Linked DNA regions of Azospira inquinata. The protein of the gene in region 1 interacts with the protein of each later gene in a pairwise test. Links are inferred from orthologs where the notes say so. Each region holds a gene or a part of one and is shown on either strand. Other genes may lie near its edges.

Region 1 (3,116 bases):
CACGGAGGCCCAATCGTCCGTTGTTTCCTGACGGAAAAGGCGCAGGGACGGATACCAGGGACTATCCTCCCGGCCCTGCAACCAGCGCCAATCGGGCTTGAAGCGGGACAACAAAAGCCAGGCGGGCAGCCCCAAGGCGCCGGCCAGATGCACCGCCGCCGTATCCACGGAAATAAGCAAATCCAGCTGCTCTAGCACCGCCGCCGTATCGGCGAAATCCCGTAATTCCGGCCCTACGTCCAGCAGGGGCAGGTCCGTGGGCAAGGTCACCCCCGGCCCGGGGGGCACCAGGCAGATCAGGCGCAGGCCGGGCAGGGACCAGAGGGGCGCCAGCCCATGGAGATCGGGCAGGGAGCGGTGCCGGTCATTTTCAAAGCGGCTATTGCCCCGCCACACCAGGCCCAGGCGAAAACCATCGGCGGGCAAGCGACAACGCCAGTATTCCCGCCGTTCCGGAGAAACGGACAGATAGGGGACGGTAGCGGGCAAATCCGCCAAAGTGGTATGAAAAAGAGCCGGCAGACTAAGGGGCAGGACGCAGAAATCGTGGGGAGCCAGCGCCAGGTCCGGGGACCAGGCCACCACCTGGTCAGGCCCGGACAGGGTCTGAAATAGGGGCAACAGGGGCGCCCGGCACACCAGGGTCAGGCGGCTCACCCCCCGGGCTTTGAGCAGGGGCACATAACGGCAGAACTGGATTTCATCCCCCAAGCCCTGTTCAAACCACACCACCAGGGAACGTCCCGCCAGGGGCTCCCCCCGCCATTGGGGAAAAGGTAGATCGGGCACATGGATGCCCAGACGGTTTTCCGGCGCCAGCCGGGCTTCCAGCAGGGGCCAGGCCTCGGCCCAACGCCCCTGACGCAACAGCAGATAGCTGTAATTGAAGCGGGCCTGGGCATGGTCCGGATTAAGAGCCAGGGCCTGGCGAAAGCAGGTCTCCGCGGCCTGATCTCGATTCAGGCAGGCTAGCAGCACCCCCAGATTGGAATGGGCTGGCCCCAGGCTGGGGTCCAGGGCCAGGGCCTGCCGGTATTCCGCCTCAGCCTCGGGGAAACGCTCCAGGTCTGCCAGGAGACGGCCAAAACTGTTGTGGATGGCCGCTATCCCGGGCAACAGGGTCAGGGCATTGCGGAAGCTGATTTCCGCCGCCCTGTGCCGCCCCACCTCCCCCAGAACAATGCCCAGATTGGCCCAGGCTTCCCCCAGACCGGGGTTGGCCTGCAAGGCCCCCAGGAAATGGTCGGCGGCCTCCGCTGGATTCCCCTCGGCAAGCAGGGCGCAGCCCCGATGAAAGGCCTCGGCCCCAGGCACCGCCGCCGTTTCCATATCCGTTCCCGTTTGGGACCCCAATGTTTCCCCATCCATGGTCCGCTCCCCCTCCACAAAAAAACAGGCCCGGAGCGCTAGGGCGGTCCGGGCCTGCTATTAAACGGCAAAGGCTGCCGAATTAAAACGGAATGTCGTCATCCATGTCGTCGAAAGACGGGGCCTTTTTCTTGGCCGGGGCGGGAGCGGCGGAGCGCTCATAGTCCCCACCGGCGCTACCGCCACCGTAGGAATCCCCAGCGGGGGCGCCGCTGCCTTCCCGGCGGCCCAGCATCTGCATTTCCGTGGCTTCGATTTCCGTGGTGTAACGCTCCTGGCCTTCCTTATCCTGCCATTTGCGGGTGCGGATGCGGCCTTCGATATAGACGGAAGAGCCCTTTTTCAGGTACTGGCCGACGATTTCCGCCAGCTTGCGGTAGAACACCACCCGGTGCCATTCGGTCACTTCCCGGCGTTCACCGCTAGATTTGTCTTTCCAGCTTTCGGTGGTGGCCAGACGGACATTGGCCACCGCATCCCCATTAGTCATGTATCGGGTTTCCGGATCGGCGCCCAGGTTGCCGACCAGGATTACTTTATTCACAGAAGCCATGCAGCCCCCCTTGAAAGTGTTGGTTTAAAAGAATTATTGCGCCTGCTGCTGGGAGCGGGGCGGCGGGACCACCATGGACAGGCTGAACACCAGCCAGGCCAGCCCCAAGACGGTGGTACATCCCCAGACCGCCCCGTTGCCCAGGCGATGGGCCAGGGTGCCCCCCACAGCCCCGCCGAGGAACAGGCCGATGGACTGGGTGGTGTTATAGATGCCCAGGGCCGCCCCCTTGGCTTCGGGGGGTGCGATCCGGGAAATCAGGGACGGCTGGGTGGCTTCCAGAATGTTGAAGGCCACAAAAAACAGGGTCAACCAGATGGCCAGGGGCCAGAGGCCACTGCCGAAGAAGAAAAAGCCCAGTTGCACTACTACCAGCAGGGCCACGGCGGCGTTGAACACCAGCTTCATCTTGCCGTACTTTTCCGCTGCGATCACGGCGGGCACCATGCCCACAAAGGAAATCAGCACGGCGGGCAGGTAGATTTTCCAGTGTTCCCCCACGGCCAGCCCACCGCTTTGCACCAGAGCGGAGGGAATGAGCACCCACATGGCGGTTTGCATGACGTGGAGGGCGAAAACGCCGAAATTGAGGCGCCCCAGACGACCGTCCTTCAACACCCGGCCAAAGCTGGCGTCCCCTTCCGCCTTCACCGCGGGGGGCGCGTCTGGCACCACCTTGAGCACTACCCCGATGGCCAGCACGGAAAGGGCCCCGGTAATGAGGAAAATACCCGGCATACCGATAAGGCCATACAGCACGGGAGCCGCCACCATGGAAAAGGCGAACACCAGGGCGATGGAACCGCCGATCATGGCCATGACCTTGGTGCGATGCTGTTCCCGGGTCAGGTCCGCGGCCAGGGCCGTGACGGCGGCGGAAATGGCACCGGCGCCCTGAATCACCCGGCCCACCAGGATCATGGGCAGATCCTGGGCCACAGCGGCCACAAAACTGCCAATAGCAAACAGCACCAGGCCGAAGACGATCACCGGCTTACGCCCGAAGCGGTCGGAGGCCAGGCCGTAGGGAATCTGGAAGAGGGCCTGGGTCAGGCCGTAGGCCCCGATGGTCAGGCCCACCATGGCCAGGTTGCTGCCGCTGGGCAGGGAATGGGCGTACACCGCAAAAACCGGAAGAATCAGGAAGAGGCCCAGCATGCGCAGGGCGAAAATACCGGCCAGGCTGACCCCGGCT
Region 2 (3,302 bases), 690 kb from region 1 along the record:
GCGCCGGGTCGGTGACCGGGTGGCCCTGCAAGGCAATCTGGACCCCAGCGTCCTCTTCGCTACCCCGGAAGTGGTGGCGGCGGAAACCCGCAAGGTGCTGGAAGCCTTCGGCCCGGGCAATACGGGCCATGTTTTCAACCTGGGCCACGGCATTTCCCAATTCACCCCGCCGGACAACGTGAGTGCCCTGGTGCAGACGGTGCACGGCTACACCCGCTTCCCCGCCTGAGCCGGAAGGGGACCGGGGTGGGCCCGAGGCTCCCCCGGTTGTCCCAAGACTTATGCACAGTTTTCCCCACCCGATACAAAGCGTCACAATTCATTGTAGAGAATTAAGAGTCTTAAATAAGCTAATGATTTACATGAATAAAAGTGATGCTTTTGTTATCACAGCGGGTAGGCGGAAGGTGTTATCCCCCGGGCAGGTCACGGGGAAGGCAAAAAAACCCACAAAGTTATCCACAGCCTGTGTGGGGAAAAAACCGGGTCAGGCCTGGGAGGCCCAGGGGGGGCCGATCTTCCGCCCTGGCCGGGTGCGGGGGGCCGCCCCATGCCCCTGTCGCTTCCCCATGGAAGGCGGGTTTTTGCTCCCTCTCTCCCTGGTTCGGAGCTGAGCCGCCATGGCTGTGGTGCGGGTCGCCCTGGATGTTCCCCTGTATCGTCAATTCGATTACCTGGCCCCGGACGGGGTGCCGGGGGACGTGGGGCGCCGGGTGCGGGTGCCCTTCGGCCATCGGGAAAAGATCGGCATCATCACCGAGGTGCTGGAACAGGGAGAGCTGCCGCCGGAGCAGTTGAAGCCGGTGGATGAGATTCTCCGGGACCTGCCCCCCCTGCCCCCGGACTGGTTGCGTCTCTGCGGCTTCTGCGCCGCTTATTACCATGTGCCCCTGGGGGAAGCCATGCTGGCCGCCCTGCCCGTGGGCCTGCGTCGCCCCCATCCCCCCAAGGCCCGGGCTGTCCGGGCTGGAGCCAAGGTGCCCCCCGGGGCGCCGCCTCCGGAACTAACCCCGGGCCAGGCCCAGGCGGTGGAGGCGGTGCTGGGGGCCGGTCCCGGCTTCCATCCTTTCCTCCTCTACGGTATTACGGGCTCGGGCAAAACCGAGGTCTATCTGCGTCTGGTGGCCCGGGCCCTGGCGGAGGGGCGGCAAGCCCTGGTGCTGGTGCCGGAAATCAACCTCACGCCCCAGCTGGAGGCCCGCTTCCGCAGCCGTTTTCCTGAAGTGGGCTTGGTAGCCCTCCATAGCGAACTGGGGGAAGCGGCCCGCACCCGGCACTGGAAGGCGGCCTTCGACGGTAGCGCCCGCATTGTGCTGGGCACCCGGCTGGCCGTATTCACCCCGCTCCCGGACCTGGGCCTGATTGTGGTGGATGAGGAGCACGACGCCTCCTTCAAGCAGCAGGACGGAATGCGTTATTCCGCCCGGGACGTGGCCGTGTTCCGCGCCCGGGAGCGGGCTGTGCCCATTGTGCTGGGCTCCGCTACCCCGGCCCTGGAATCCTGGGCCAATGCCATCGGGGAAGGCAACAAACACCCTTACACCCTCCTCACCCTGGGGGATCGGGCGGTGGCCAACGCCCAGCTGCCCACGGTGCGTCTGGTGGATACCCGCAAGGAAAAGCTCCAGGACGGCCTTTCCCAGGCCCTCTGGCAGGCCCTGGAGCAACGCCTGGAGCGGGGCGAACAGAGTCTGGTGTTCCTTAACCGGCGGGGCTATGCCCCGGTGCTGGCCTGCCCGGCCTGTGGCTGGATTTCCCGCTGCCGCCGCTGTGCCGCCAATCTGGTGCTCCATCTGGCGGACCGGCGCCTGCGCTGCCACCACTGCGGTTTCGAGACCCCTATCCCCCGGGCCTGCCCCACCTGCGGCAATCAGGACATCCACCCCTTTGGCCGGGGCACCCAGCGCTTGGAAGAGGCCCTGGCGGAGCGCTTTCCCCAGGCCCATATCCTGCGGGTGGATCGGGATTCGGCCCGCTCCCGCAAGCAATGGGAAGGCCTGCTGGCCCAGATCCACAGCACGGACCCGGCGATCCGGGCGGATATCCTGGTGGGTACCCAGATGCTGGCCAAGGGCCACGATTTTCCCCGCCTTACCCTGGTGGAGGTGGTGGGGGCAGATGCGGCCCTCTTCGCCGCCGACTGGCGGGCACCGGAGCGGCTTTTCGCCCAGCTCATGCAGGTGGGGGGGCGGGCTGGCCGGGCCGAGCTGCCCGGGGAGGTGCTGATCCAGACCGAGCAGCCGGGCCATGCTCTGTATGGGGCCCTGGTACAGCACGACTACCCGGCCTTTGCCGCTTCCCAACTGGAAGAGCGGCGCCAGGCGGGCTTTCCTCCCTTTGCCTTCCAGGCCATGCTGCGGGCGGAAGCCCCGGATATGGGGGATGCCCTCAAGTTCCTCAGTGAGGCCCGGGCCCGGGGCGCGGCTCTGGATCAGGGGCGGGCCGTGGCCCTCTATGACCCGGTGCCCATGCGCATGGCCCGGCTGGCCAATCTGGAGCGGGGCCAGCTACTGGCGGAATCCATGGTGCGCCCGGCGCTCCAGGCCTTTCTTTCCGCCTGGGTGCCGGAAATTACGGCCATCAAAGCACCATCCCGGCTGCGCTGGCACCTAGAAGTGGATCCCCTGGAGTTTTAGACGGGGGCCTGGGCCTGCGCCTCACCGTGGTCTGGTGCCGAGAGCGCCTTTGATAGGCCGGATTAGCCCCGCCAGATGGTCTTTTCCCCAAAGCCCATGGGGAACGCCCAGCCCGATCTCCCCTATTCCCGCTCTAGCTTGCCCGCCCCTAGTCGGTCTCCGGCTGGTGGCCCAGCCAATCCGCCCGCTGCCTCAAGCGCCGGGCCACATCCCCTGCCAGCCCCGGCCACCGGGCCGCTGCTTCCAGGGCCCCTATAGACGGGCGATGCTGGCCCATGAGGTCTGCCAGGGCGGTGAGGGTGGCGCCGGGATTGGGGCGTGCCACCAGGGTAAGCTGCCCCCGGGCCGGGGCAAGGCCTCCCCGCAGCACCCGAAAATACCAGCCCGTCAGGCCCTGCTCTGCCACGTAGGCGGCCACTCCGTCCTGCTCCAGGCGGGCGTCGATTTTCCAGCAGGGGCGGCGGGGCTGGCTTAATTCCAGCACCACCTCTCCCCAGGCGTAGCGGTCCCCGATGCACACCGCCGCCTGGTCACCGCCCGCCGTGCTGAGATTTTCCCCCAGCATCCCGGGCACCAGGCGCGTTGCCAGGTGGGGAAAGGCCGTGGCCAGGGCCCGGTAATTTTCCCGGGGAAAGAGGTGAATGGCCTTGTCCGGACCCCCATGGA

Evidence for each region.
Region 2: the proteins of ssb (region 1) and Azoinq_RS06850 interact in binary tests that used the Escherichia coli proteins (3 or more experiments, as listed by UniProt). The link is inferred for Azospira inquinata from one-to-one orthologs.

What each region holds. Positions count from the first base shown.
Region 1 is NZ_CP064782.1:807,603-810,718, forward strand. What follows is about bases 187-2,992. They hold ssb (single-stranded DNA-binding protein), read right to left. Parts: upstream 1,922-2,992; coding sequence 1,451-1,921; downstream 187-1,450. Other genes in these bases: Azoinq_RS03585 (tetratricopeptide repeat protein), read right to left, coding at 187-1,368; Azoinq_RS03595 (MFS transporter), read right to left, coding at 1,955-2,992. Also shown: more of Azoinq_RS03585, read right to left, coding at 1-186; more of Azoinq_RS03595, read right to left, coding at 2,993-3,116. UniProt on the Escherichia coli protein: Plays an important role in DNA replication, recombination and repair. Binds to ssDNA and to an array of partner proteins to recruit them to their sites of action during DNA metabolism. Acts as a sliding platform that migrates on DNA via reptation.
Region 2 is NZ_CP064782.1:1,501,720-1,505,021, reverse strand. Bases 137-3,128 are described here. They hold Azoinq_RS06850 (primosomal protein N'), read left to right. Parts: upstream 137-620; coding sequence 621-2,636; downstream 2,637-3,128. Other genes in these bases: Azoinq_RS06845 (MOSC domain-containing protein), read right to left, coding at 2,785-3,128; hemE (uroporphyrinogen decarboxylase), read left to right, coding at 137-229. Outside these bases: more of hemE, read left to right, coding at 1-136; more of Azoinq_RS06845, read right to left, coding at 3,129-3,302.